4 regions of the Escherichia sp. HH091_1A genome follow, and region 2 is predicted to be linked to each of the others. Evidence: predicted binding sites of a transcription regulator. Region 2 holds the regulator's gene; each other region holds the start of a gene.
The links. The regulator PhoB, encoded in region 2, activates phosphate uptake and scavenging genes when phosphate is short. The targets are predictions, from matches to a motif close to CTGTCATAAAACTGNCNNAT.

Region 1 (7,257 bases), 1.4 Mb from region 2:
AACCCGATTCATATCAGCGTGATGGATGTCATTGTTGATGGCCATGATGTGCCTCTCAACATGATCCGACCTTTCGAGACGCTCACATTACCGTTGCCTGCTAATTCTTCGGGTAGCCAAATGACCTGGCGATTTATTAATGACTACGGCGCGATAAGCGAGCCAATAAAGCAAGCGTTGTAAGCATTGCATAAGGATAGGCGAATTATGGTTACGACCAGAATAGCGGTTGGCCTGACGGCAGGGACGTGTCTCGTTTTCTCGCAAAGCCTGATGGCCGAGGTCAGCGTATTTAATCCGGCGCTGCTGGAAATAGACCATCAATCCGGAGTCGATATTCGCCAGTTTAACAAAGCGAATCACATACCTCCCGGCGTCTACAGTGTTGATATTTTTATCAATGGCAAAATGTTCGAACGGCAGGATGTGACTTTTGTTCAGGATAACCCTGATGCCGATCTGCACGCCTGCTTTGTCGCGGTTAAAAAAACGCTGACTTCCTTTGGTGTAAAAGTTGACGCGCTGAAATCGCTCAATAAGGTGGATGACAATGCCTGTATTGACCCTGCACCACGCATTGAAGGCTCAACATGGCAACTGGACGGCGATAAGCTGCAACTGAATATCACCATTCCCCAGATCTATATGGATGCGATGGCTTACGATTACATAAGCCCCACGCGTTGGGATGAGGGAATTAACGCACTGACTATCAACTACGATTTTTCCGGTTCACATACTCTGCGCTCGGATTACAGCTCACAGGATACCGATACCAGTTATCTCAACCTGCGTAACGGATTCAATATTGGGCCGTGGCGACTCCGCAATTACAGCACCTTGAACACCACTGATGGTCGTGCGGAATACAACTCTATCAGCACCTGGATACAACGTGATATTGCTGCGTTAAGAAGCCAGATTATGATCGGCGATACGTGGACGGCGAGCGATATTTTCGACAGCACGCAAATCCGTGGTGCACGACTTTATACTGATAAAGATATGTTACCCGCCAGCCAGAATGGCTTCGCGCCTGTGGTTCATGGGATTGCAAAATCCAACGCCACCGTCATCATTCGACAGAACGGCTACGTAATTTATCAGTCAGCCGTGCCACAAGGTGCCTTTGAAATCACCGACCTCAATACTGCCAGCTCAGGCGGCGACCTGGACGTGACTATCAAGGAAGAAGATGGTAGTGAACAACGATTCACCCAGCCTTATGCGTCGCTGGCAATCCTCAAACGTGAAGGTCAGACCGATGTAGATGTTAGCGTGGGGGAGCTGCGCGATGAAGATGGTTTTACTCCTGACGTGCTTCAGGCACAGATCCTTCATGGCTTGCCCCACGGTTTTACCTTGTATGGTGGCGTACAGGCTGCTGAAAAGTATGGTTCTGTTGCTTTGGGGGTAGGTAAAGATCTCGGTTCTCTGGGAGCCATCTCTTTAGATGCGACACATGCCAGAGCGAAATTTGCAGATGATGATACGGAAACGGGTCAGTCATATCGTTTTCTGTATTCAAAACGTTTTGACGATACAGACACCAGCTTACGCCTGGTTGGCTATCGTTACTCCACCGAAGGCTACTATACCCTCAATGAATGGGCATCCCGGCAAAATAGTCCAGAAGATTTCTGGCAAACCGGAAACCGTCGCAGCCGTGTGGAAGGAACGTTAACGCAATCGCTGGGCAGAGATTATGGCAACTTATACCTGACATTAAGCCGCCAGCAATATTGGCACACAGATGATGTCGAACGATTAATCCAATTTGGTTACAGCAGTAGCTGGAAGCGACTCTCGTGGAACGTCTCGTGGAGTTATTCCAATACGGCCCGGCAAGGGACGAGTAATAGTTATGCCAGTGATAACACCAGCGAACAAATCTACATGCTCTCTTTATCAGTTCCATTATCGGGCTGGTGGGGAAATAGTTATGCCACCTATTCGGTTTCGCAAAATGATGATTCTGGTAGCTCGCATCAACTTGGCCTAAGCGGTACGGCGCTGGAGAAAAATAATCTCTCCTGGAATCTCATGCAGTCCTATAACAGCCGCGATGATCAAGTAGGCGGTAATATGTCGCTGACCTATGACGGTACCTACGGCACGTTAAACGGCAGTTATAACTACAGCCAAAATTCTCAGCGACTCAATTATGGTATCCGGGGGGGTATTTTGGCGCACAGTGAAGGGATAACGTTTAGCCAGGAACTGGGTGAAACCATTGCCCTTATTAAAGCACCGGGAGCCGCAGGTCTGGAAATTGATAATATGCGCGGGGCGGCAACAGACTGGCGTGGTTACACGGTTAAGACACAGCTAAATCCTTATGATGAAAACCGGGTAGCGATCAGCGACAACTATTTCTCTAAGTCGAATGTTGAACTCGATAATACCGTCGTTACGATGGTTCCTACCCGCGGCGCGGTGGTTAAAGCGGAGTTTGTGACGCATGTGGGTTACCGCGTTCTCTTCAGAGTGGTAAATGCAAATGGTAAACCGGCACCTTTTGGCGCCATTGCCTCAGTTCAAAACGCAAGTACCGCCGATTCAGGAATAGTCGGTGATTCTGGTGAGCTTTATCTCTCGGGTCTGTCAGATAAAGGGCAGGTCACTTTATCCTGGGGAGGAGACGCAGTCACGAAATGTACCTTTGGCTACTCACTTTCCGTACCAGAAAATGAGAATGGTTTAATTGAACAGAGTGTCACCTGTAAATAAAGGTTTTTTATGAAAAATAATATTCTGGTGTGGTGTTTTTCTATTGTTGCCATTTTTTACACGAGTACGACTCTTGCGGCTCCTAAAGGTATCTGTACTCCGGATAATGGCGTTTTTCATAGCGTGCTTGATTTTCCTGGATATGTTATTACGGCAGCTCAAAATAAAGCGGGGGGCACATTTAATACGACAGTAACTAATGGTGGGTCTTATCCGGCACACTGTCATTGTGATACTGGAACAGCCGGTGAATTTCCCTATATTTACTACACGGCAAGAATAAATGAATCTTTAAGTTATGCAGGCGTTCATTCTAATTTAAATTACTATAATCTTAATTCTCATCTTGATGTAGGTATGGCAATCGATCTTTTGGGAGTCGGATTTGTTAATGCACCATTCGAGTATCATGCTAACAATCCCTCTGGAACAACAGTATATAAGTGTAGTAGAGTCGACCCATTAAGTATTTCCAGTGGCGCTAAGGCTCAGGTTTATTTTTATATCAAAAAGCCATTTGCAGGAAAGTTAATTATTCCCGAGACGCTTATCGCAAAGTTGTATGGAACTATCAGTCGTGATACACCGGTTGATTATTCTAAACCGATGGCTGATGTTTATATTCGTGGAGACATTACTGCACCACAAAGTTGTGAAATTAATAGTTTGCAGCCTATTAATTTTGATTTTAGTACTATTCCAGCCTCAGATTTTTCATCTGTTGTCGGGAGTGCTGTGTCAGCGCATAAAATCACCAAAACTGTCACCATTAAGTGTGAGTATTTAGGAATACTGAATACGGATGATATCACTACCTCTTTTTACGCTACTGAATCCAGTAGCGATAATTCAATGGTTGTAACATCAAACCCAAATGTAGGGGTAAAAATCTACGATAAAAATAACAGGGAAATCAAGGTCAACGGTGGAGAACTGTCAACTGATATGGGAGCAACAAGCGTTTATGGCGAGAAAGCTGGCAGCGTGACGTTTTCTGCTGCGCCTGCGAGCCTCACGGGTGCTCGACCCGCGCCAGGAACATTTACTGCTACGGCAACAATTACCATCGAAATTGTTCGCTAATCAAACTGACAGCGGTGCTCAACGCGCCGTTGTCATCAGACACCTCTTTCTAACCTATTTGCACATGACATGACAAAAAGATGACATGAGTTTTTTTTGTCTGGTTATAAAAATCAATAAATTACGCATAAATCTCGTTGTGTCATAAAACTGTCATAAACCTTACATATAACTGTCACCTGTTTGTCCTATTTTGCTTCTCGTAGCCAACAAACAATGCTTTATGAATCCTCCCAGGAGACATTATGAAAGTTATGCGTACCACCGTCGCAACTGTTGTCGCCGCGACCTTATCGATGAGCGCTTTCTCTGTGTTTGCAGAAGCAAGCCTGACAGGTGCAGGTGCAACCTTCCCTGCGCCGGTGTATGCCAAATGGGCTGACACTTACCAGAAAGAAACCGGTAATAAAGTTAACTACCAGGGTATCGGTTCTTCCGGCGGCGTAAAACAGATTATCGCCAACACCGTTGATTTCGGTGCTTCTGACGCGCCGCTGTCTGACGAAAAACTGGCTCAGGAAGGTCTGTTCCAGTTCCCAACCGTAATTGGCGGCGTGGTGCTGGCGGTTAACATTCCGGGGCTAAAATCTGGCGAACTGGTGCTGGATGGTAAAACCCTCGGTGACATCTACTTGGGCAAAATCAAAAAGTGGGATGATGAAGCCATCGCCAAACTGAATCCGGGTCTGAAACTGCCTTCACAGAACATTGCTGTAGTGCGCCGCGCAGATGGCTCCGGGACTTCCTTCGTCTTCACCAGCTACCTGGCAAAAGTGAACGAAGAATGGAAAAACAACGTTGGTACTGGCTCTACCGTAAAATGGCCGATCGGTCTGGGCGGTAAAGGTAACGACGGTATCGCCGCGTTCGTTCAGCGTCTGCCGGGTGCAATTGGTTACGTTGAATATGCTTACGCTAAGCAGAACAACCTGGCGTACACAAAATTGATCTCCGCTGATGGTAAACCGGTTAGTCCGACCGAAGAAAACTTCGCTAATGCAGCAAAAGGCGCAGACTGGAGCAAAACATTCGCTCAGGATCTGACCAACCAGAAAGGCGAAGATGCATGGCCTATCACTTCTACCACCTTCATTCTGGTCCACAAAGATCAGAAGAAACCTGAGCAGGGTGTAGAAGTGCTGAAGTTCTTCGACTGGGCGTACAAAACCGGGGCTAAACAGGCTAACGACCTGGATTACGCCAGCCTGCCGGATAGCGTAGTTGAACAAGTTCGCGCTGCGTGGAAGACCAATATTAAAGACAGTAGCGGCAAGCCACTGTACTAATAAAACACCATGCCGGATAAGGCATTAACAGCTTATCCGGCATTACAAAATGACTTTGTAAACGCGTTTAACTGAAGAGTAACTTATGGCTGCAACCAAGCCTGCTTTTAACCCTCCGGGTAAAAAGGGCGACATAATTTTCAGCGTGCTGGTAAAACTGGCGGCGCTGATTGTGCTATTGATGTTGGGTGGCATTATTGTCTCTCTGATCATCTCCTCCTGGCCGAGCATTCAGAAATTTGGTCTGGCTTTCCTGTGGACCAAAGAGTGGGATGCGCCGAATGATATCTACGGGGCGCTGGTGCCGATCTACGGTACTCTGGTGACCTCGTTTATCGCGTTGCTGATCGCCGTCCCGGTGAGTTTCGGTATCGCCCTGTTTCTGACCGAGCTTGCGCCTGGCTGGCTGAAGCGCCCGCTGGGTATCGCCATTGAGTTGCTGGCAGCCATTCCAAGTATCGTTTACGGCATGTGGGGCCTGTTTATCTTTGCGCCGCTGTTCGCCGTTTACTTCCAGGAGCCGGTCGGCAATATCATGTCGAATATCCCGATTGTTGGCGCGCTGTTCTCCGGCCCGGCCTTTGGTATCGGTATCCTCGCGGCAGGCGTGATCCTCGCCATCATGATTATTCCGTACATTGCAGCGGTAATGCGCGATGTATTCGAACAAACTCCGGTGATGATGAAAGAGTCAGCCTACGGTATCGGCTGCACCACCTGGGAAGTTATCTGGCGTATCGTTCTTCCGTTCACCAAAAATGGGGTTATCGGCGGCATCATGCTGGGTCTGGGGCGCGCGCTCGGTGAAACCATGGCGGTGACCTTTATCATCGGTAACACCTACCAGCTCGACAGCGCCTCGCTGTACATGCCGGGCAACAGTATCACCTCTGCGCTGGCGAACGAATTTGCTGAAGCGGAATCCGGTCTGCACGTTGCCGCACTGATGGAACTGGGCCTGATCCTGTTTGTGATTACCTTCATCGTCCTCGCCGCATCGAAGTTTATGATTATGCGCCTGGCTAAGAATGAGGGGGCACGCTAATGGCTATGGTTGAAACGCAAACCACTGCGGCACTGGCAGAATCCCGCCGCAAAATGCAGGCGCGTCGCCGCCTCAAAAACCGTATTGCACTGACGCTCTCAATGGCGACGATGGCTTTCGGTTTGTTTTGGCTGATCTGGATTTTAATGTCCACCATCACTCGCGGTATCGATGGTATGTCGCTGGCGCTGTTCACCGAAATGACGCCGCCGCCAAATACGGAAGGCGGTGGTCTGGCGAACGCCCTGGCGGGTAGCGGCCTGTTAATTTTGTGGGCCACGGTATTCGGTACGCCACTGGGCATTATGGCGGGGATTTACCTGGCGGAATATGGACGTAAATCCTGGCTGGCAGAAGTTATTCGCTTCATTAACGACATTCTGCTCTCCGCGCCGTCGATTGTGGTTGGTCTGTTTGTTTACACCATCGTGGTGGCGCAAATGGAGCACTTCTCCGGCTGGGCGGGCGTGATTGCCCTGGCGTTGTTGCAGGTACCGATTGTTATCCGCACCACTGAGAACATGCTGAAACTGGTGCCGGACAGCCTGCGTGAAGCGGCTTATGCGCTGGGTACGCCGAAGTGGAAGATGATCTCCGCGATTACGCTAAAAGCGTCGGTGTCCGGGATTATGACCGGTATCCTGCTGGCGATTGCCCGTATTGCTGGTGAAACCGCGCCACTGCTGTTTACTGCGCTCTCCAACCAGTTCTGGAGCACGGACATGATGCAGCCGATCGCCAACCTGCCGGTGACGATCTTTAAGTTTGCGATGAGCCCGTTTGCGGAATGGCAACAACTGGCCTGGGCCGGGGTGTTGATTATTACCCTGTGCGTCCTGCTGCTGAACATTCTGGCGCGCGTTGTTTTTGCGAAGAATAAACACGGTTAACACTTTGCCGGATGCGGTGTGAACGCCTTATCCGGCCTACGGTAAGCCTGATTAGCGAAGTGCATCAGGCACGATGAGGAAAAGATTGCAATGAGTATGGTTGAAACTGCCCCGAGTAAAATTCAGGTTCGTAATTTGAACTTCTACTACGGCAAATTCCATGCCCTGAAAAACATCAACCTGGATATCGCCAAAAACCAGGTTACGGCGTTTATCGGGCCGT
Region 2 (7,257 bases):
CTATTAGCGAATTCAGATATCCCCAGTCCTCAACCTGCTGCGTCATTTGAGCAATTTGCTGCATTAAGGTTTGTTGTTGCTGACGGTTTTCCGCATCCTGTTTCAGCTGTTGACGAATCTCGCCCTGACTCGTGGTGTTTTCACGCAACTTTTGGTGAGTTTGCGCTAACTCTTGTTTAATCTGTTCCATCGTCATAGTGAGATCTAACCCGTCAGGTCGGTGATGCTGATGCTGTACCAGCGTTTCTGCTGTCTGAGCGGTCAACGTTTGCGCCTGACGGCGCTGGTTTTCCAGATTCTGTTTGAGCTGTTCCAGTTGCGTTAGTGTTTGTTCATCCATCAGTGCTGCAAGGAACGCCTGTTGATCGTCAAAGACGCTGGCCTGTAGCGCGGTGTCAAACTGCGCCTGGGCTTTTTGCAGACTTTGTGTCGCCAGAACGCCTTGCTGCTGCAACGTTTGCTGCTGGCTTTGTAACGCGAGACATTGTTCATGAATTTGCCGCCAGTTTTCCAGTGCCACTGTTTCTTCGCTGTGCGGTAACTCATCACCTTGCGGTAACGTATCCAGAATCGGCGTCAGTTGCTGAATACGGTTTTGCAGCGTGGTTAATTCGTTCTGACGCTGTTGCCAGCTCTGCGCTTCTTGCTGACGTGTTGCTAACCAGCTCTCTTCTTCATTTTCCTGTGGCAATGCCAGCGCGTTACTCGCTAATGCCGCAGAGAGTTGCAGCTGGCGTTGTTCAATTTGCTGTTGATACTGGATAATTTGTTGATTATGCGCAGCAATCTGCCCTTGTAATTCATGTCGTTGGCTGAGTAACCGCAACTGGCGTTCATGTTCATCTTGTGCATCCAGCCACGGTTGAATGTCGTCCTGTGGCTGCAAGGTGATATTGAGGCTGGCTGTGACAGCTCGCCACTGTTGAGTAAGTGCTTGCTCATCTTGTCGGAGGCTTTGCGCTTCGTTCTCATCACGCTGAAGCTGCTTCGTTAAGGCGTCCAGTTGCCCACGTAGCGCCGCACCTTCTTCACCGAGCTTTTTCACTTCGTTTTCCAGCGTTAATAGCCGGGCCTGATTAACGCCCGGTTCCAGCGCCTGATACGCCTCGACCGCCGGGTGGCTGGTGGAACCACAAAGTGGGCAAGGCTGACCTGCCTGTAACTGCGCACGTTGAGCTTCCAGCGTTTTGATGCGCGCTTCCTGCTCGCAAATGGTTTTCACATCGGCAAGTTGTTGCGTTTTTTCTTTATAACGCTGGCGCATTTCGTTAAGTGCGGCGTTACGTTGCGTCTGTTCCTGCGTGACATTCTGGATAGCGACCTGTAATTGCGCCAGGCGTTTTTGTTGGGGAACAATCTGCCCATGCAGCGCGACCAGGCGCTGACGCAGCGTGCGTTGCTCAGCATGTTGCGCCAGGGCGCTAGCAACTTCATCGGCGCTTAACGTCAACGAGATCGCCGGAAGTGAATTAAGTTTTTGCTCTGCATGGGTTAACTGTTGCTGCCACTGCCGCAGATGCTCGCGTTCGCTGGTTTGTTGAGAGAATTGCGCACGCCAACCCGCCAGTTCGTTGTTCCACTGACGGAAGCGGTCGTGTTCCTGTAACCAGGCATTCAGGCTTTGTTGCTGCTGCTGTAATTCTGCAGACTGCTTCGCCGCGTGGTGGCGAATGCTCGCACGAAGCGCCATTGTGCGCTGTAAGCGAGTATTTACTTCTTCAATCTGCTGGCGAGTATGCGCCAGTGCCGCAGTGTGTTCTGCGATGCGTTCCCAGTGCGGACGAAGATTTCGCGCCGGTTGTGCCAGACTGAGCGCCGCCAGTTGAGGTTGCGCTTTTTCTTCTTCGGCTAACGCCTGTTGCAATGCCTGCTGACGGCGGCTGGCTTCTTGCTGCAATTCGTCCAGACGCGTTAACCAGTTTAACGATTGTTGTTCTTGCTGCTGCGCGGCGAGTAACTGTTTCTCTTCGTCAGTGAGTACCTGCAAACTTTCTGTCAGCGATTGCACTTGTTCTGGCGCTAATAACGCGACGCCGCTGGCCTGCGCTTGCAGTTTCTCCAGCTCAGTGCGGGCCGATTTGTGCTGCTCAAAGACCATCGCAGAGATTTGCCCGTAGATTTCGGTGCCGGTTAATTCCTCGAGCAATTCCGCGCGTTCTTTTGGTTTGGCATTCAGGAAGGCAGCAAATTGCCCCTGCGAAAGCAGCATCGAACGGGTGAAACGCCCGTAATCCAGTCCGGTTAACGTCGCCGTCAGTTCCAGCTTATCTTTCACTTTGTCAGCGAGAATTTTGCCATCGGTACAGCGCGCCAGCTCTACGCGCGGCACCTGCAAATTACCGTCTGGCTGGTTACGCGCCCGATTCTGGCTCCAGAATGCACGGTACGCTTCACCTTTGACTTCAAACTCCACTTCCGCCAGACATTCGGCGGTATCGCGGGTCATTAGATCATTTTGCGATTGTGAAACGTTAGAAAGGCGCGGAGTTTCGTGATACAGCGCCAGGCAAATGGCATCCAGCAGGGTGGTTTTCCCCGCGCCGGTTGGGCCGGTAATCGCAAACAGCCCATTGCTGGCGAACGGCTCGCGGGTGAAATCAATCTTCCATTCGCCTTTTAACGAGTTCAGGTTTTTCAGGCGCAGGCTGAGAATTTTCATGCTTCGTGTTCTCCGGCGAGGGTCTGCAGCGTCGTGGTGAAAAGATGTTGCAGACGTTGCTGCTGTGATTCATCCAGTTCTTCCAGTGCGAGACGACGATTAAACACCTCTTCGACGCTGAGTTCGCTGAGGGTTTCACGCTGTTGGCTGGCTAACACACGCTCGCGCTGTTCACGGCTGCGGCGTACCAGCAATACTTCGACAGGCAGTGATTCAGTTAATGCCTGGATTTTGCGCTGAATATCATGCAGATACTCATCAGTAATGATTTCGATATCCAGCCAGACAGGTGGTTCCTGTGATACATCGCGCCACTGTTCCAGCTGTTCGGTAATCGACGCCAGATCGCCTTTCAGTACCGCCATCGGTTGCGTTATCGGCACGCTCAGGTTTTCCACGCTCTCTAATTTGCCGTTTGAAAATGTCACCAGATGGACATATTTACTTTTTTCGCATTCATCAAAACTCAGTGGAATGGGGGAACCGCAATAGCGAACATGTTCCATGCCGCCAATAATCTGTGCGCGGTGAATATGCCCGAGCGCGATGTAGTCGGCTGGCGGAAAGTTTTGTGCCGGGAAGGCGTCCAGCGTGCCAATATAAATGTCACGCACGGCGTCACTTTTGCTGGCACCAACGGTCGTTAAATGCCCCGTGGCGATGATGGGCAGAGGCTGATCGCCGCGCAGTTTGCAGGCATCGGCATAATGTTGTTGGTAATAATCGGTAATAGCCGCCAGCAAATGTTGTTGTTTTTCAATACCGTTAAGCCCCGCCTGGCTGGTAATAATGTCACGCGGGCGTAAAAAAGGAATGGGGCACAGCACTGCGCCTGGCGTCCCGTCGCGACGAGGCAAGATTTGCGGCGCATGTCCGGCGCTGGCGACCACGGTAGTATTGAGGAACGCCATGATATCGCGCGATTCATTCAGCGTGGCGACCGAGTCATGGTTTCCTGCCAGTACCACCAGATGACAGCCCGTTTGCTGTAAATTGACAACAAAACGGTTGTATAACGTGCGGGCGTAACTGGGCGGTGATCCGGTATCGAAAACATCACCGGCAACAATAATCGCATCCACCTGATGGGTTTGCACTGTTTCCAGCAGCCAGTCAAGAAAGGCCTGGTGTTCAGCTTCGCGGCTTTTACTGTAGAAGTTCTGGCCGAGATGCCAGTCTGAGGTGTGAAGGATGCGCATAACGATTCCCTGGCGAAAAAGCATGGGCGCGATTATACCCAAACAGATGTGCCATTTGCTTTTTTCTGCGCCACGGAAATCAACTACCTGAAGATATGTGCGACGTGCTTTTCATAAATCTGTCATAAATCTGACGCATAATGACGTCGCATTAATGATCGCAACCTATTTATTACAACAGGGCAAATCATGGCGAGACGTATTCTGGTCGTAGAAGATGAAGCTCCAATTCGCGAAATGGTCTGCTTCGTGCTCGAACAAAATGGCTTTCAGCCGGTCGAAGCGGAAGATTATGACAGTGCTGTGAATCAACTGAATGAACCCTGGCCGGATTTAATTCTCCTTGACTGGATGTTACCTGGCGGCTCCGGTATCCAGTTCATCAAACACCTCAAGCGCGAGTCGATGACCCGAGATATTCCAGTGGTGATGCTGACCGCCAGAGGGGAAGAAGAAGATCGCGTGCGCGGCCTTGAAACCGGTGCGGATGACTATATCACCAAGCCGTTTTCGCCGAAGGAACTGGTGGCGCGAATCAAAGCGGTAATGCGCCGTATTTCGCCAATGGCGGTGGAAGAGGTGATCGAGATGCAGGGGCTCAGTCTCGACCCGACATCTCACCGGGTGATGGCGGGCGAAGAACCGCTGGAGATGGGGCCGACAGAATTTAAACTGCTGCACTTTTTTATGACACATCCCGAGCGCGTGTACAGCCGCGAGCAGCTGTTAAACCACGTCTGGGGAACCAACGTATATGTGGAAGACCGCACGGTCGATGTTCACATTCGTCGCCTGCGTAAGGCACTGGAGCCCGGCGGACATGACCGCATGGTGCAGACCGTACGCGGTACAGGATATCGTTTTTCAACCCGCTTTTAACGCCTTGCTCATCGGACGCAGAGCAGGGCTTATGATTTCTTAACTGGAGTATCTTACGTGCTGGAACGGCTGTCGTGGAAAAGGCTGGTGCTGGAGCTGCTACTTTGCTGCCTCCCGGCTTTCATCCTGGGTGCATTTTTTGGTTACCTGCCTTGGTTTTTGCTGGCATCGGTAACAGGACTGCTTATCTGGCATTTTTGGAATTTATTGCGCCTTTCATGGTGGCTGTGGGTGGATCGCAGTATGACCCCGCCTCCGGGGCGTGGTAGCTGGGAACCGCTGCTATACGGCTTACACCAGATGCAGCTGCGTAATAAAAAACGTCGCCGCGAACTGGGCAATCTGATTAAACGCTTTCGTAGCGGCGCGGAGTCGCTGCCTGATGCGGTGGTGCTGACCACGGAAGAGGGCGGTATTTTCTGGTGTAATGGTCTGGCGCAACAAATTCTTGGTTTGCGCTGGCCGGAAGATAATGGGCAGAACATCCTTAATCTGCTGCGTTATCCGGAGTTTACGCAATATCTGAAAACGCGTGATTTTTCTCGCCCGCTCAATCTGGTGCTCAATACCGGGCGGCATCTGGAAATTCGCGTCATGCCTTATACCCACAAACAGTTGCTGATGGTGGCGCGTGATGTCACGCAAATGCATCAACTGGAAGGGGCGCGGCGTAACTTTTTTGCCAACGTGAGCCATGAGTTGCGTACGCCATTGACAGTGTTACAGGGTTACCTGGAGATGATGGATGAGCAACCACTGCAAGGTGCGGTACGTGAAAAAGCGTTGCACACCATGCGCGAGCAGACCCAGCGGATGGAAGGGCTGGTGAAGCAGTTACTGACGCTGTCAAAAATAGAAGCCGCGCCAACGCAGTTGCTTAATGAAAAGGTTGATGTGCCGATGATGCTGCGGGTCGTTGAGCGTGAGGCCCAGACTCTGAGCCAGCAGAGACAGACATTTACCTTTGAAATAGATAACGACCTCAAGGTGTCTGGCAACGAAGACCAACTTCGCAGCGCGATTTCTAACCTGGTTTATAACGCCGTGAATCATACGCCGGAAGGTACGCATATCACCGTACGCTGGCAGCGAGTGCCGCACGGTGCCGAATTTAGCGTTGAAGATAATGGACCGGGCATCGCACCGGAGCATATTCCGCGCCTGACCGAGCGTTTTTATCGCGTTGATAAAGCACGTTCCCGACAAACTGGCGGTAGCGGATTAGGGTTAGCGATCGTGAAACATGCGGTGAATCATCACGAAAGTCGCCTGCATATTGAGAGTACGGTGGGAAAAGGTACGCGTTTCAGTTTTGTTATCCCGGAACGTTTAATTGCCAAAAACAGCGAATAATCCGCCTTTGTCATCTTTTATTGCCATAAGCCAGCTGATGCTGGCTTATTTTCTTTGCAGTCAAAATACGGGCGTTAGATTTTACAACGGCTGGTGATTTTTTGTTCGCATGATTAGCCATGTCTTTTTCACGGAAATAGTGTTTTATACTGGTTGGTGATTTCTTATCGCTATATACCTCTGGTTTTTAGATCCCTTCTTGCTTTAAAACGTTATAAGCGTTTAAATTGCGCTTCAGGTGCTGTCATACTGACTGCATTCACGCGGTAAATCGAAAAACTATTCTTCGCCGCGCCTGGTTGGGAGTATTTCCCGCTAAAATTGTTTAAATATACCGCTGTATCATCCCCAGGGATTGGCACAAAAATTTAACGTTACAACACCACATCCACAGGCAGTATGATTTATGACCCATCAATTAAGATCGCGCGATATCATCGCTCTGGGCTTTATGACATTTGCGTTGTTCGTCGGCGCAGGTAACATCATTTTCCCTCCAATGGTCGGCTTGCAGGCAGGCGAACACGTCTGGACTGCGGCATTCGGCTTCCTCATTACTGCCGTTGGCCTGCCGGTATTAACGGTGGTGGCGCTGGCGAAAGTTGGCGGTGGTGTTGACAGCCTCAGCACGCCAATTGGTAAAGTCGCTGGCGTACTGCTGGCAACGGTTTGCTACCTGGCTGTAGGGCCGTTGTTCGCCACGCCGCGTACAGCCACCGTCTCCTTTGAAGTGGGCATTGCGCCCCTGACGGGTGACTCCGCGCTGCCGCTGTTTATCTACAGCCTGGTCTATTTCGCTATCGTTATTCTGGTTTCGCTCTATCCGGGCAAACTGCTGGATACCGTCGGTAACTTCCTGGCACCGCTGAAAATTATCGCGCTGGTCATCCTGTCTGTTGCGGCAATTGTCTGGCCAGCGGGCTCTATCAGCACGGCGACTGAGGCTTATCAAAACGCCGCGTTTTCTAACGGCTTCGTTAATGGCTATCTGACCATGGATACGCTGGGCGCGATGGTGTTTGGTATCGTTATTGTTAATGCGGCGCGTTCTCGCGGCGTTACCGAAGCGCGTCTGCTGACCCGTTATACCGTCTGGGCTGGCCTGATGGCGGGTGTCGGTCTGACTCTGCTGTACCTGGCGCTGTTCCGTCTGGGTTCAGACAGCGC
Region 3 (7,257 bases), 1.7 Mb from region 2:
CTGTAGAAGATATCACGCGTGCTGATCAAATTCCGGTGTTAAAGGAAGAGACGCAGCATGCGACGGTGAGTGAGCGCGTAACGTCGCGCTTCACCCGTTCTCATTATCGCCAGTTCGACCTCGATCAGGCATTTTCGGCTAAAATCTTTGACCGCTACCTTAATCTGCTCGATTACAGCCACAACGTGCTGCTGGCAAGCGATGTTGAACAGTTCGCAAAAAAGAAAACCGAGTTGGGTGATGAACTGCGTTCAGGCAAACTCGACGTTTTCTACGATCTCTACAATTTGGCGCAAAAGCGCCGTTTTGAACGTTACCAGTACGCTTTGTCGGTACTGGAAAAGCCGATGGATTTTACCGGCAACGACACTTATAACCTTGACCGCAGCAAAGCTCCATGGCCGAAAAACGAGGCTGAGTTGAACGCGCTGTGGGACAGTAAAGTCAAATTCGACGAGTTAAGCCTGAAGCTGACAGGAAAAACGGATAAAGAAATTCGTGAAACCCTGACTCGACGCTATAAATTTGCCATTCGTCGTCTGGCGCAAACCAACAGCGAAGATGTTTTCTCGCTGGCAATGACGGCGTTTGCTCGTGAAATAGACCCGCATACCAACTATCTTTCCCCGCGTAATACCGAACAGTTCAACACTGAAATGAGTTTGTCGCTGGAAGGTATTGGCGCAGTGCTGCAAATGGATGATGACTACACCGTTATCAATTCGATGGTGGCAGGTGGCCCGGCAGCGAAGAGTAAAGCTATCAGCGTTGGTGACAAAATTGTCGGTGTTGGTCAAACAGGCAAGCCGATGGTTGACGTGATTGGCTGGCGTCTTGATGACGTGGTTGCCTTAATTAAAGGGCCGAAGGGCAGTAAAGTTCGTCTGGAAATTTTACCTGCTGGTAAAGGGACCAAGACCCGTACTGTAACGTTGACCCGTGAACGTATTCGCCTCGAAGACCGCGCGGTTAAAATGTCGGTGAAGACCGTCGGTAAAGAGAAAGTTGGCGTGCTGGATATTCCTGGCTTCTATGTGGGTTTGACAGATGATGTCAAAGTACAACTGCAGAAACTGGAAAAACAGAATGTCAGCAGTGTGATCATCGACCTGCGTAGCAATGGCGGTGGGGCGTTGACCGAGGCAGTATCGCTTTCAGGCCTGTTTATTCCTGCAGGTCCGATTGTTCAGGTTCGTGATAACAACGGTAAAGTTCGTGAAGACAGCGATACCGACGGTCAGGTCTTCTATAAAGGCCCGCTGGTGGTGCTGGTTGACCGCTTTAGTGCTTCGGCTTCAGAAATCTTTGCTGCGGCAATGCAGGATTACGGTCGTGCGCTGGTTGTGGGTGAACCGACATTTGGTAAAGGCACTGTCCAGCAGTACCGTTCATTGAACCGTATTTACGATCAGATGTTACGTCCTGAATGGCCAGCTTTGGGTTCTGTTCAATACACGATCCAGAAATTCTATCGCGTTAACGGCGGCAGTACGCAACGTAAGGGCGTAACGCCAGACATCATCATGCCGACAGGTAATGAAGAAACGGAAACGGGAGAGAAATTTGAAGATAACGCGCTGCCGTGGGATAGCATTGATGCTGCAACCTATGTGAAATCAGGCGATTTAACGGCCTTTGAACCGGAGTTGCTGAAGGCGCATAATGCGCGTATCGCGAAAGATCCTGAGTTCCAGAACATCATGAAGGATATCGCGCGCTTCAACGCCATGAAGGACAAGCGCAATATCGTTTCTCTGAATTACGCGGTGCGTGAGAAAGAGAATAATGAAGATGATGCGACGCGTCTGGCGCGTTTGAACGAACGCTTTAAACGCGAAGGTAAACCGGAGTTGAAGAAGCTGGATGATCTACCGAAAGATTACCAGGAACCGGATCCTTATCTGGATGAGACGGTGAATATCGCACTCGATTTGGCGAAGCTTGAAAAAGCCAGACCCGCGGAACAACCCGCTCCCGTCAAGTAACATCAATCAGGCACAAGAAATTGTGCCTGATTTTTTAACAGCGGCAAGATGCCGTAAATCAGATGCTAGAAAATGTAAAGTTGTGTCTTTCTGGTGACTTACGCACTATCCAGACTTGAAAATAGTCGCGTAACCCATACGATGTGGGTATCGCATATTGCGTATTGTTAAACTGAGGTAAAAAGAAAATTATGATGCGAATCGCGCTCTTCCTGCTAACGAACCTGGCCGTAATGGTCGTTTTCGGGCTGGTACTGAGCCTGACAGGGATACAGTCGAGCAGCGTTCAGGGGCTGATGATCATGGCCTTGCTGTTCGGTTTTGGTGGTTCCTTCGTTTCGCTTCTGATGTCCAAATGGATGGCATTACGATCTGTTGGCGGGGAAGTGATCGAGCAACCGCGTAACGAAAGGGAACGTTGGCTGGTCAATACTGTAGCAACCCAGGCTCGTCAGGCGGGGATCGCTATGCCGCAAGTGGCTATCTACCATGCGCCGGACATCAACGCTTTTGCAACCGGTGCGCGCCGTGATGCCTCTCTGGTTGCTGTCAGCACCGGTTTGCTGCAGAACATGAGCCCGGATGAAGCTGAGGCGGTAATTGCTCACGAAATCAGTCACATCGCCAATGGTGATATGGTCACCATGACGCTGATTCAGGGCGTGGTGAACACCTTCGTTATCTTTATTTCCCGTATTCTGGCGCAGCTTGCTGCGGGTTTTATGGGCGGAAATCGTGATGAAGGTGAAGAGAGCAACGGCAACCCGCTGATCTACTTTGCCGTCGCGACGGTGCTGGAACTGGTGTTTGGTATTCTGGCGAGCATTATCACCATGTGGTTCTCGCGTCACCGTGAATTCCACGCCGATGCGGGTTCAGCAAAACTGGTTGGTCGTGAGAAAATGATTGCCGCGCTGCAACGCCTGAAAACCAGCTATGAACCACAAGAAGCAACCAGCATGATGGCTTTCTGTATTAACGGGAAGTCGAAATCGCTCAGTGAGTTGTTCATGACTCACCCGCCGCTGGATAAACGTATTGAAGCTCTGCGTACGGGTGAATACCTGAAGTAATATGAAGTAAATACTAAAAAGCGCGTCCTGATCGACGCGCTTTTTTTATGCCCTGGATCGTGGCTGGGTAATACGTAAGCCACTGACACAGGCAGCAATCACTGCCAGAATAGCCGCAGCCATCAGCGAGACGTGTGTACCATTATCACCAAACTGATTTAGCATCAGCGCCACCAGCGCCGCGCCACTACTCTGACCCAATAGACGAGCCGTCCCTAACATGCCACTGGCCCCACCGCTACGTTCGCGCGGAGCGGAGGTAATAATGGTGTGGTTATTGGGTGACTGGAATAAGCCAAATCCAGCGCCACATAAGATCATCGGCCAGATAATATTGATATCCGCAGGTGACGCGGGCAGCAGAACCAGGGAAAAAAGCCCCGCAGCCATGATGAACAACCCTAAAGCACCCAGCAATCCTGCATGTACGCGTTCAATCAAATAGCCTGCCAGCGGAGCCATCACCATTGTTGCTAACGGCCACGGTGTCAGAAGTAAACCTGTTTCGACTTCACTACGCCCGAGCACGGTTTGCAGGTAAAAGGGTAGGGAAACCATTGCCAGCATTTGTGCGCAGAAAGAGCAAACAGATGTGCAAATAGAAAGTGAAAACAGCGGGATACGCAGTAAATCCACCGGTAGCAGCGGTACGGGAAGAGAAAGCTGGCGGCGAATAAAGAAAATACCAACGACAACCATTACCACCAGTTCCGCGCCAATCAACGTCAGCGATTGCCCCTGAGCGAAACCACTCAATGCAGTAATAAGCAGGCCGAAGGTTAACGCGTTCATCACGGCGCTGGGCAGGTCGAAACGGGGTTTACTGGCACGAGAGCCATTGGGTGGCAGAAAACGCATGGCCAGAAGCAGGGCGATAATACCCAACGGTACGTTGATTAAAAATAACCATTTCCAGGATGCGATGGAGAGGATTGCTGCAGCAATTGTCGGCCCGGCAGCAGAAGAGACGGCAACAATAAACGAGTTTATGCCCATCCCTCTACCCAGAAAACGTTGTGGATAGATCAGGCGGATAAGTGCGGTATTAACGCTCATCAACGCTGCACCGCCGAAACCTTGTATGACACGCGCAAGGGTGAGCATTTGTAGCGAATCAGAAAGGGCACAGAACAGTGAAGACAACAGAAAAACGACCAGACCGCATTTATAAATACGTCGATAGCCAAACATATCGCCCAGAAACGAAAACGAGAGCAGGGAGATGACAATGGCGATTTGATAGGCGTTCACTACCCAGATGGAACTGGCCGGTGTGGCATGAAGGTCTGTGGCGATTGTTGGCAAGGCGACGTTGGCGATTGCGCCGTCAAGCACAGCCATCGAAATACCAATCACAATGGTTAATATCGCACCGTATCGCTGGGGCAACGGCAGGCCGTCGGCCTGAACTTTTGGCATAGGAATTTTATATCTTTGGTGAATAATCAACAGGGGTAAGATTCTAGCACTGATATTCACGGTGGATGTCGCAGAATTGTAACTAACCGGCAAAAGATGGATTGCGACCACCCAGGTGCGAAATTATAATAAAAAACAGTTCTGATTTTTATAAAACACTCGCAATGAGGTGATAAATGGCTAACGCAGATCTGGATAAACAGCCTGATTCTGTATCTTCCGTGCTGAAAGTTTTTGGCATTTTGCAGGCGCTGGGTGAAGAGCGCGAAATAGGGATAACCGAGCTGTCGCAGCGCGTCATGATGTCAAAAAGCACCGTTTATCGCTTTTTACAGACCATGAAAACCTTGGGTTATGTGGCGCAGGAAGGGGAGTCGGAGAAATATTCGCTGACCCTGAAATTGTTTGAACTGGGCGCTCGTGCGTTACAAAACGTCGATTTAATTCGTAGTGCAGATATCCAGATGCGTGAGATCTCCCGCCTGACCAAAGAAACGATCCACCTCGGTGCTCTGGACGAAGACAGTATTGTTTACATCCACAAAATTGACTCTATGTACAATTTGCGCATGTATTCACGGATTGGGCGTCGTAATCCGCTGTACAGCACCGCGATTGGTAAGGTACTGCTGGCATGGCGCGATCGCGATGAAGTGAAGCAAATTCTTGAGGGCGTGGAGTATAAACGCAGTACCGAACGGACCATCACCAGTACAGAAGCGTTATTACCCGTTCTGGACCAGGTGCGCGAGCAGGGGTATGGCGAAGATAACGAAGAGCAGGAAGAAGGACTGCGTTGCATTGCGGTTCCGGTATTTGATCGCTTTGGCGTGGTCATTGCCGGTCTGAGCATCTCCTTCCCGACGTTGCGTTTCTCTGAAGAGCGTTTACAGGAATATGTCGCAATGTTGCATACCGCGGCGCGCAAAATTTCTGCACAAATGGGTTATCACGACTATCCGTTCTGATGAGAGTAAGAACCTGTCTGAATATCAAACAGACAGGTTCTTTATTTAGCATGAGAAAAATAAAGTTGAAGGTGGCGTTATATTAAACGCACTTGCGATAAGAATATTTTACTTATGAGTGAGAATCTGGTTATTTATTACCCTTAACCATTATCGACCACAATATTGCTTTTACGTAACAACGGGCAATCTGTTATCCCCAGAAAACCACTTTTAGTGTGCAGGTATTGTACCGTGCTGGTGCCTCTGGCGGTCAGATAGGTACATTGCAAACCTAATCCCGCGGCATTCTCTTTGCTTCCAATCAAAACGCCATATCCGCTGAGTAATAATCCTATCCATACCAGTGCTATCAGCATAGCTGTGCGAATGATGAATCGCATTACAACCTCTTCTCTTTTTATGTTCGCTTAATCGTAGCGGCAATATGCGCTGAAGCAAGCGACTCATTCTGAAAAAGCACGAATATCGACATAGTTAGGCGCTGTTTAACTAACACATGCTAGTTTAATGACATAAGGTAGGTGAAACGGAGATTGGAGTGAAAAAGTTTCGATGGGTCGTTCTGGTTGTCGTGGTGTTGGCTTGCTTGCTGCTTTGGGCGCAGGTATTCAACATGATGTGCGATCAGGATGTACAATTTTTCAGCGGAATTTGTGCCATTAACCAGTTTATCCCGTGGTGATATCATTTTTTCAGCACTAGATTTTCTTCCTCTCCAGCAGTGGTAGAATAGCGCCTCTACTCAGAGGTGGTGAAATGAACGAAGTTGTAAATTCAGGCGTGATGAACATTGCGTCTTTGGTTGTATCGGTGGTGGTTCTTCTTATCGGGCTCATCTTGTGGTTTTTTATCAATCGTGCCAGTTCACGAACTAACGAACAGATTGAACTGCTTGAGGCGTTGCTGGATCAGCAAAAACGTCAAAATGCACTGTTACGTCGTTTGTGCGAAGCAAACGAACCTGAGAAAGAAGATAAAAAGACCGTTGAGAGTCAAAAATCGGTTGAAGACGGAGATATTATTCGTCTGGTCGCCGAACGGTAATCCTTCCTCAATCTTGAGTAACCCCGTCGTTGAAGGGTTACTCCATTCATCCTGATTATACGCACTGTCATGGTGCAACTGCTTCAAATTAAAACTCTGGTCTGACTTCAAATAATTATCATATTATTTATTTGCGTAACGGGATATCAGAAAAAGATATTTAGCCCATTAATTTATTAGGATGTTTACATCGGATTTGTGATTAAGCGTGTTATTATTTATTAGCGAAACGTTTCTCTCTTGATTTTTTTGCGCATTCATCAATTTTTCTTATTTTAAATTTACAATACCTTTGGCGATTGACTTCTCTTTGGGGTGATTGATAGCCGTTAACTGACTGTTTTATGAGAAAAAGTGATATAACTTTTTATTCATTGCATAGCAGAAAATGTGATATTGCACGCACTATGTAATAACTTCTCCCATTGGCCTGGAACAACTGAACTTATTGAACTATGTTAGAAAATACGTCAGTTTAAGTATCTGCCTGAACTGGCAAGGTTAAGCACAATGATATATCGGCGCGTATTCCGTTGCATAAGTGTGCAAAAAAAGTGGAAGACGTATCGAGATTTGTGCGTCTGATCGAGACATGTTTAAAAATGGCTTGCCATAATTAACGTTGTATGTGATAACAGATTTCGGGTTAAACGAGGTACAGTTCTGTTTATGTGTGGCATTTTCAGTAAAGAAGTCCTGAGTAAACACGTTGACGTTGAATACCGCTTCTCTGCCGAGCCTTATATTGGTGCCTCATGCAGTAAT
Region 4 (7,257 bases), 1.7 Mb from region 2:
CCGTCGATCCGCGCGGCTTCCACCAGCTCATCCGGCAGCGTCATAAAGAACTGGCGGAACAGGAAGGTAGCAGTTGCCGAGGCCATCAGCGGCAGCGTTAAACCAGCGTAGCTGTCGAGCATGTTCAGGTTGGCGATGACTTCTACTGTCGGGAAGATACGCACTTCAACTGGCAGCATCAGGGTGATAAAAATCATCCAAAAGAAGAGGTTACGCAGCGGAAAACGAAACCAGACAATGGCAAATGCCGAGAGCATCGAGACGGTAATCTTGCCGAGCGTAATGCTGAACGCCATCACGAAGCTGTTAAGCAACATCCGCCAGAACGGCGCGCTATTTGTGCCTACCCCGTTCACCCAGATGTTGTGGATGTTTTCCAACAGATGCGTGCCGGGGATGAGCGTCATCGGCGCGGCGTAGACGGCCTGTTTATCCAGCGTCGCCGCGACAAACGCCACGTACAGCGGGAAGAGGATCACCGCGATCCCGAGGATCAGCATGGTATGGCTGAATATTGTCAGCCACGGACGGTTCTCAATCATTGGTAACGCACCTTGCTTTCAACATAGCGGAACTGCACCACCGTCAGCACGATGACGAGGCACATCAACACCACCGACTGCGCGGCAGACGAAGCCAGATCCAGTCCAGTAAAGCCTTCACGATAGATCTTATAAATCAGCGTCGTGGTGGCCTGAACCGGCCCGCCGGACGTGGCGGCATCGATCACCGGGAAGGTATCGAAGAAGGCGTATACCAGGTTCACCACCAGCAGGAAGAAACTCACCGGCGCAATCAGCGGCAGCGCAATCTTAAAGAAGCGGCGAATCGGGCCTGCACCGTCGATGGCTGCGGCTTCAATCAACGAACGGGGAATGGATTGCAGCGCGGCATAGAAGAACAGAAAGTTGTAGCTGATTTGCTTCCATACTGAGGCAAACACCACCAGGAACATTGCCTGACCGCTGTTTTGCGCATGGTTCCAGTCGTAGCCGAACTCAGCGAGAAAATGAGTGATCAGCCCGCGACCAGGGTTAAACAGGAAGATCCACAATACGGCGGCAACGGCGGGGGCCACGGCATACGGCAGCAGCATTAAGGTTTGATAGAAACGGCTGCCGCGCACGATGTACTCCACCAGCGCCGCGAAGAACAGCGACACCAGCAAACCGCTGACGGTGACAAAGGTGCTGAATTTTATCGTCGTCCAGAAGGAGTCGAGATAGTAGCTGTCATGAAACAGCGTGACGAAGTTATCCAGGCCGACAAACTGGCTGGAAAAGCCAAACGGATCGACGCTTTGTAGCGAGTACCACAACGCTTCGCCCGCAGGCCAGATAAAAAAGATAACGGTGATGATAAGCTGCGGCGCGACCAGCAAATAAGGCAGCCAGCGCGAGCGGAACACCGGACGGGATGATGACATTACGGTTAATTCCTGAACTGTGCCGGATGCGCTTCGCTTATCCGGCCTACACGCGATGCCAGGTCAGATAAGCGAAACGCATCCGACATTTCACTGGTTAAGACTTCGTAGATTTCTCAAAGCGGCGCAGTAACTGGTTCCCACGCTCAACAGCGGTATCCAGCGCCTGCTGTGGCGTCTTCTTACCGGTCCACACGCTTTCCAGCTCTTCATCCACAATCACGCGGATCTGCGGCATATTGCCCAGACGCAGCCCTTTGGTGAACGGCAACGGCGGCTTGTTCAGCATCTGACGCGTCGCGGTATCCGCCCCGGGGTTTTTCTCGTAAAAGCCCTGCTCACGGGTCAGGTCATACGCCGCTTTGGTGATTGGCAGATAACCGGTTTTCTGATGCCACTCGGCAGCGTTTTCTGGCTTCGCGAGGAAGTCGAGGAACTTCGCCACGCCGGTGTAAGTTTCTTTATCTTTGCCCTGCATCACCCACAGGCTGGCCCCGCCGATAATGGCGTTTTGTGGCGCATCTTTCGCATCGGCGTCGTACGGCATCATGCCTACGCCGTAGTTGAATTTGGCGTACTCGCGAATGTTGGCAAGAGAACCCGAAGAGGCGGTCGTCATCGCGCAATCACCGTTATAGAACTTCTCGGTAGATTCATCCTTACGCCCTACGTAACTGAAATCGCCCTTCTTGTTCATCTCTTCGAGCATGGCGATGTGTTTCACCTGCTCCGGCTTGTTGAACTCAAGCACCGCGTCCGTGCCGTCAAAGCCGTTGTTTTTGCTGGCAAACGGCAGACCGTTCCAGGCGCTAAAGTTTTCCAGTTGGATCCAGCCCTGCCAGCCGCTGGCGTAGCCGCTCTTCATACCAGAGGCTTTCAGTTTCGCGGCATAGTCTGCCAGATCCTGCCAGGTTTTCGGCGGCTGTTCCGGGTCTAACCCCGCTTTCTTGAAGGCGTCTTTGTTGTAATAGAGAACGGGAGTCGAGCTGTTGAACGGCTGGGAGAGTAAGTGACCGGTTTTGCTGTCAGAGTAGTAGCCTGAAACCGTCGGCACAAACTGCGACTCATCGAATTGAATCCCCGCTTCTTTAAACACGTCATACACCGGTTTAATGGCTTTCGACGCCATCATGGTGGCGGTGCCAACTTCATAAACCTGCAAAATAGCCGGCGCGTTGCCGGTACGAAATGCGGCAATCCCCGCACTTAAATTCTGTTCGTAGTTGCCTTTATAGGTCGGTACAATTTTGTAATCCGGGTTTTCGGCGTTAAAACGTTGGGCCAGAGAATCCACCTCTTTACCCAGTTCCCCTTCCATAGAATGCCAGAACGGAATGGTCGTCACTGCCTGTGCATTCCCCATTAACGCCAGTCCGAGCGCCAGTGCTGAAGCTGTATAATGTAACGGTTTCATCGTTTATCTCTCTTGTTGTACCGAATGCGCGAATTCACGCGTTTTATGCTCGCGGGGTAACATGACATGCTCGAATTACAGAAAAATAACTTTTTTGTTACATTTGTAAGATAGTAAGGTGTCAGAAAGATGACAAGGCAGTGACGGCGTAGGTGAGGGAAATTGGGAGATGGGGCACGGATAAGCGGGAAAAATAGAAGGTCTGAATCAAACTCTACAGATTGCTCATCGTTTCATGCCGGATGCGGCGTAAACGCCTTATCCGGCCTACAAGATCGTGCAAATTCAATATATTGCAACTCACCCAGTAGGCCTGATAAGCGCAGCGCATCAGGCAATTTTACATTTGTAACCTGTCTCAAAGGAGTCTTTTGACTCCTTATCAATCAACGTGTTATTACCCGCCTAAATACGCACTTCTCACCGCTTCATTCGCCAGTAGCGCGTCGCCGGTATCGGAAAGCACGACATGACCGTTTTCCAGCACATAGCCGCGATCTGCCAGCTTTAGCGCCTGGTTGGCGTTCTGCTCGACGAGGAAGATAGTCATCCCCTGCTCGCGCAGTTGCTCGATGGTGTCGAAAATTTGCTGGATGATAATCGGCGCAAGACCGAGCGATGGCTCATCAAGCAACAATAAACGCGGGTTGCTCATCAGCGCGCGACCAATCGCCAGCATCTGCTGCTCACCGCCGGACATGGTGCCCGCCCGCTGAACACGGCGCTCATGCAGACGTGGAAACAGTTCATAGACCCACTTTATGCGCTCCTGGAACTGGTCGCGTTCAGCAAAAAAGCCGCCCATCGCCAGATTCTCTTCCACCGTCATGCGTGAGAAGACGCGACGTCCTTCCGGGACAATCGCCACCGCTTCGCGCATGATTTTCGCCGTCTGCCAGTCGGTAATGTCTTTATCATCAAACACAATTCGCCCGCTGGTGGCGCGCGGGTCGCCACATAACGTGCCGAGCAAGGTGGTTTTCCCCGCCCCGTTCGCGCCAATCAGCGTGACAATTTCGCCCTGATTGATATGCAGGCTCACCTCATGCAGCGCCTGGATTTTGCCGTAGTGGGCACTGACTTTGTCAAAGGACAACATGACTTTTTCCATCTTATGCCTCACCTAAATAGGCACGGATCACGTCCGGGTTATTACGGATTTGCTCAGGCGTACCGTTTGCCAGTGGCGTCCCCTGATTGACCACGTAAATTCTGTCTGAAATCCCCATCACCAGTTTCATATCGTGTTCAATCAACAAAATAGTGGTGTTGTGATGGTTACGCAGTTCGGCAATCAGCTCATCCAGCTCTTTGGTTTCTTTCGGGTTAAGACCTGCCGCTGGTTCGTCGAGCATTAAAATCTCCGGCTGCGTTACCATGCAGCGGGCGATCTCCAGACGGCGCTGGTCACCGTAGGCCAGGTTACTCGCCTGACGGTTAGCGTGTTCGAGCAAACCAATGCGCTCAAGCCAGGTTGCGGCACGGTCGAGGGCTTCGCTCTGGGCGCGGCGGAAAGAAGGCGTTTTCAACAGGCCGGAGAACAGCCCGGTTTTCAGTTGCTGATGCTGCGCCACCAGCAAGTTTTCAATCACCGTCATTTCACGGAACAGACGCACATGCTGGAAGGTGCGCACCACGCCCATGCGGGCGATTTGCTGGCCGGGCAAACCTTCCAGATGCTGATCGCGCAGTAAAATAGTGCCGCCGGTGGGTTTGTAGAAACCGGTCAGGCAGTTAAAAACCGTGGTTTTTCCGGCACCGTTAGGGCCGATTAACGAGACGATCTCCTGCGGGTACAGTTCAAGATTGACGTTATTCACCGCCAGCAGGCCGCCGAAGCGCATCATCAGGCCGTTAACAGATAATAATGGCTGACTCATGCCTGCTCTCCTTTCGCTGCGCCGTTTTTCAGCTTGAGTTGCGGGCGCGTCATGGGCAGCAAGCCCTGCGGACGCCAGATCATCATCAGCACCATCAAACCACCGAGCATTAACATGCTGTATTCGTTGAAATCACGCATCAACTCTCGCGACACCACCAGCAAAATTGCAGCCAGAATCACCGCAAATTGCGAGCCCATACCACCGAGCACCACTATCGCCAGCACAAACGCCGATTCGGCAAAGGTGAAGGATTCCGGGCTGACAAATCCCTGACGCGCCGCGAACAGCGTTCCGGCAAAACCGGCAAACGCAGCGCTGATGGTAAAGGCAGTCAGCTTGATACGACGCGGGCTTAAGCCCAGCGAACGACAAGCGATTTCATCTTCACGCAACGCTTCCCAGGCGCGGCCCAGCGGCATCCGCAGTAAGCGATTAATGACAAACAGGCTTAACACCACCAACAGTAACGCCACCAGGTAGAGGAAGATGACGCGATCGGACGGGTCGTATTTCAGGCCAAAGAAATTGCTGAACGTATCCCAGCCGCCTTCGCGGGCGGTGCGACTGAACTCGAGTCCGAAGAGTGTCGGTTTCGGGATCTGACTGATTCCGTTCGGACCGCCGGTGATTTCCGTGTTATTGAGCAGCAATATGCGCACAATTTCGCCGAAACCGAGAGTAACGATCGCCAGATAGTCGCCACGTAAACGCAACACCGGGAAGCCGAGCAGGAAGCCCGCCGCCGCCGCCATCAACCCGGCAATCGGCAAACAGGTCCAGAAGCCAAGACCGTAATAGTGATTGAGCAAGGCAAAGGTGTAAGCGCCGATGGCGTAAAAACCACCGTAACCCAGTACCAGTAAGCCAGACAGCCCCACCACCACGTTCAACCCGAGGCCGAGGATAATGTAGATCATGGTCAGGGTGGCGATATCCACCGTCCCGCGCGACACCATAAACGGCCACGCCACCGCAAGCACCAGCAGTGCGACGAGGAACAGCTTTTGCTTCACCGTGGAACCATCAATTGCGGGCAGAATAAACTTCGGTCCGGAAACGCTTTTCAACCCTTTCTGAAACGCAGGTCGCACAAGCTGGAAGAAAAAGACCACCGCCGTGCCAATAAACACCCACTGCCAACGGATGTCTGAAGCCGTGTCGACCACCAGTTTGGTGCCGTCCAGCTCCAGTTGCACACCCATAAAGACGCCCGCGAGAACAAAGAACATGGCGGCAGAGAGCAGCGCCATTGCAATATGCATCGGTTTCATACTTTCTCTACCTCCGGGCGACCCAGAATACCGGTCGGCATCACCAGCAGCACCAGAATCAGCAGGGCAAATGAAACCACATCCTTATATTCCGTACTCAGATAGGCAGAAGAGAGCGCTTCCGCAATCCCCAGGATCAGACCGCCAATCATCGCTCCCGGAATACTGCCAATCCCACCGAGCACCGCAGCAGTAAAGGCTTTCATCCCGGCCATAAAGCCGATGTAGGGGTTAATTACGCCATAGAACTGACCGAGCAGCACACCTGCCACCGCCGCCATCGCCGCGCCAATCACAAAGGTCAGCGCAATCACCCGGTCAGTGTTGATGCCAAGCAGGCTCGCCATTTTCAGATCTTCCGCGCAAGCACGACAGGCGCGCCCCATGCGGGAATAGCGGATGAAAATTGTCAGCGCCAACATGGCGAGGAAGGTAACAATCCAGATCACCGCCTGCATGGTGGTAATAGAGGCAGAGAAGTTTTCACTATGGCCCACAACCCACTGACCGTTAAACAGGCTGGGTAGCGCCACGTCGCGCGAACCTTCGGTCAGGCTGACGTAGTTTTGCAGGAAGATGGACATGCCGATTGCCGAGATGAGCGCAATCAGGCGTTTAGAGTTACGCACCGGGCGATAGGCCACCCGTTCGATACTCCAGCCGTAGGCGCTGGCAATGACGATTGCGCCGACGAATCCCGCCACCACCAGCAGCCAGCCGGTATCAATGCCCAGCATCATCAGTGCGGCGATGATCATAAAAGAGACGTAGCTGCCGATCATATAAACCTCGCCATGGGCGAAGTTGATCATGCCGATAATGCCGTAAACCATGGTGTAGCCGATGGCTATCAGCGCGTAGGTACTGCCCAGCGTGACGCCGTTAAACATCTGCTGCAAGAAATACAAAAACTGCTCAGACATAAGGTAACCTTTCTAAAACCGCCCGCATTTCACGGGCGGTGGGATGATCACTTGGCTGCCGTCGATGAACCGTCGGCGTGCCACTGGAAGACACCAAAATCAAATCCCTTAAGATCGCCTTTTTCATCCCAGTTCAGCGGCCCAATCACGGTGTTTGCACCGTTAGCTTTTAAATCTTTCACCAGCGCCAGCGGCTCATCGCTGCCGGTACGCTCAAGGGCAGTCGCCAGAGATTGCACCGCCGCGTAGGTGATCCAGACATAAGGTCCGGACGGATCTTTCTTGTCTGCTTTCAGCGCATCAACGATGCCTTTGTTTGCCGGGTCCTGGTCATAGCGTT

Region 1: a site for PhoB is predicted at 3,953-3,972, ahead of pstS (phosphate ABC transporter substrate-binding protein PstS). Genes of this name have one in related genera too.
Region 3: a site for PhoB is predicted at 4,623-4,642, ahead of kdgR (DNA-binding transcriptional regulator KdgR). Genes of this name have one in related genera too.
Region 4: a site for PhoB is predicted at 2,957-2,976, ahead of ugpB (sn-glycerol-3-phosphate ABC transporter substrate-binding protein UgpB). Genes of this name have one in related genera too.

What each region holds. Positions count from the first base shown of each region.
Region 1 is NZ_AP025747.1:4,570,800-4,578,056, reverse strand. Features, by position in the region: gene lpfB-O113 (long polar fimbrial chaperone LpfB-O113) at 1-183, shown strand, start outside; gene lpfC-O113 (long polar fimbrial usher protein LpfC-O113) at 208-2,730, shown strand; gene QUF14_RS22800 (fimbrial protein) at 2,740-3,813, shown strand; gene pstS (phosphate ABC transporter substrate-binding protein PstS) at 4,059-5,099, shown strand; gene pstC (phosphate ABC transporter permease PstC) at 5,185-6,144, shown strand; gene pstA (phosphate ABC transporter permease PstA) at 6,144-7,034, shown strand; gene pstB (phosphate ABC transporter ATP-binding protein PstB) at 7,125-7,257, shown strand, end outside.
Region 2 is NZ_AP025747.1:488,453-495,709, forward strand. Features, by position in the region: gene sbcC (exonuclease subunit SbcC) at 1-2,659, opposite strand, end outside; gene sbcD (exonuclease subunit SbcD) at 2,656-3,858, opposite strand; gene phoB (phosphate response regulator transcription factor PhoB) at 4,048-4,737, shown strand; gene phoR (phosphate regulon sensor histidine kinase PhoR) at 4,795-6,090, shown strand; gene brnQ (branched-chain amino acid transporter carrier protein BrnQ) at 6,497-7,257, shown strand, end outside.
Region 3 is NZ_AP025747.1:2,204,176-2,211,432, reverse strand. Features, by position in the region: gene prc (carboxy terminal-processing peptidase) at 1-1,985, shown strand, start outside; gene htpX (protease HtpX) at 2,177-3,058, shown strand; gene QUF14_RS10995 (MFS transporter) at 3,104-4,477, opposite strand; gene kdgR (DNA-binding transcriptional regulator KdgR) at 4,654-5,445, shown strand; gene QUF14_RS10985 (YobH family protein) at 5,589-5,828, opposite strand; gene mgrB (PhoP/PhoQ regulatory lipoprotein MgrB) at 5,987-6,130, shown strand; gene QUF14_RS10975 (YebO family protein) at 6,205-6,492, shown strand; gene QUF14_RS10970 (DUF2627 domain-containing protein) at 7,162-7,257, shown strand, end outside.
Region 4 is NZ_AP025747.1:4,221,495-4,228,751, forward strand. Features, by position in the region: gene ugpE (sn-glycerol-3-phosphate ABC transporter permease UgpE) at 1-542, opposite strand, end outside; gene ugpA (sn-glycerol-3-phosphate ABC transporter permease UgpA) at 539-1,426, opposite strand; gene ugpB (sn-glycerol-3-phosphate ABC transporter substrate-binding protein UgpB) at 1,524-2,840, opposite strand; gene livF (high-affinity branched-chain amino acid ABC transporter ATP-binding protein LivF) at 3,238-3,951, opposite strand; gene livG (high-affinity branched-chain amino acid ABC transporter ATP-binding protein LivG) at 3,953-4,720, opposite strand; gene livM (branched chain amino acid ABC transporter permease LivM) at 4,717-5,994, opposite strand; gene livH (high-affinity branched-chain amino acid ABC transporter permease LivH) at 5,991-6,917, opposite strand; gene livK (high-affinity branched-chain amino acid ABC transporter substrate-binding protein LivK) at 6,965-7,257, opposite strand, start outside.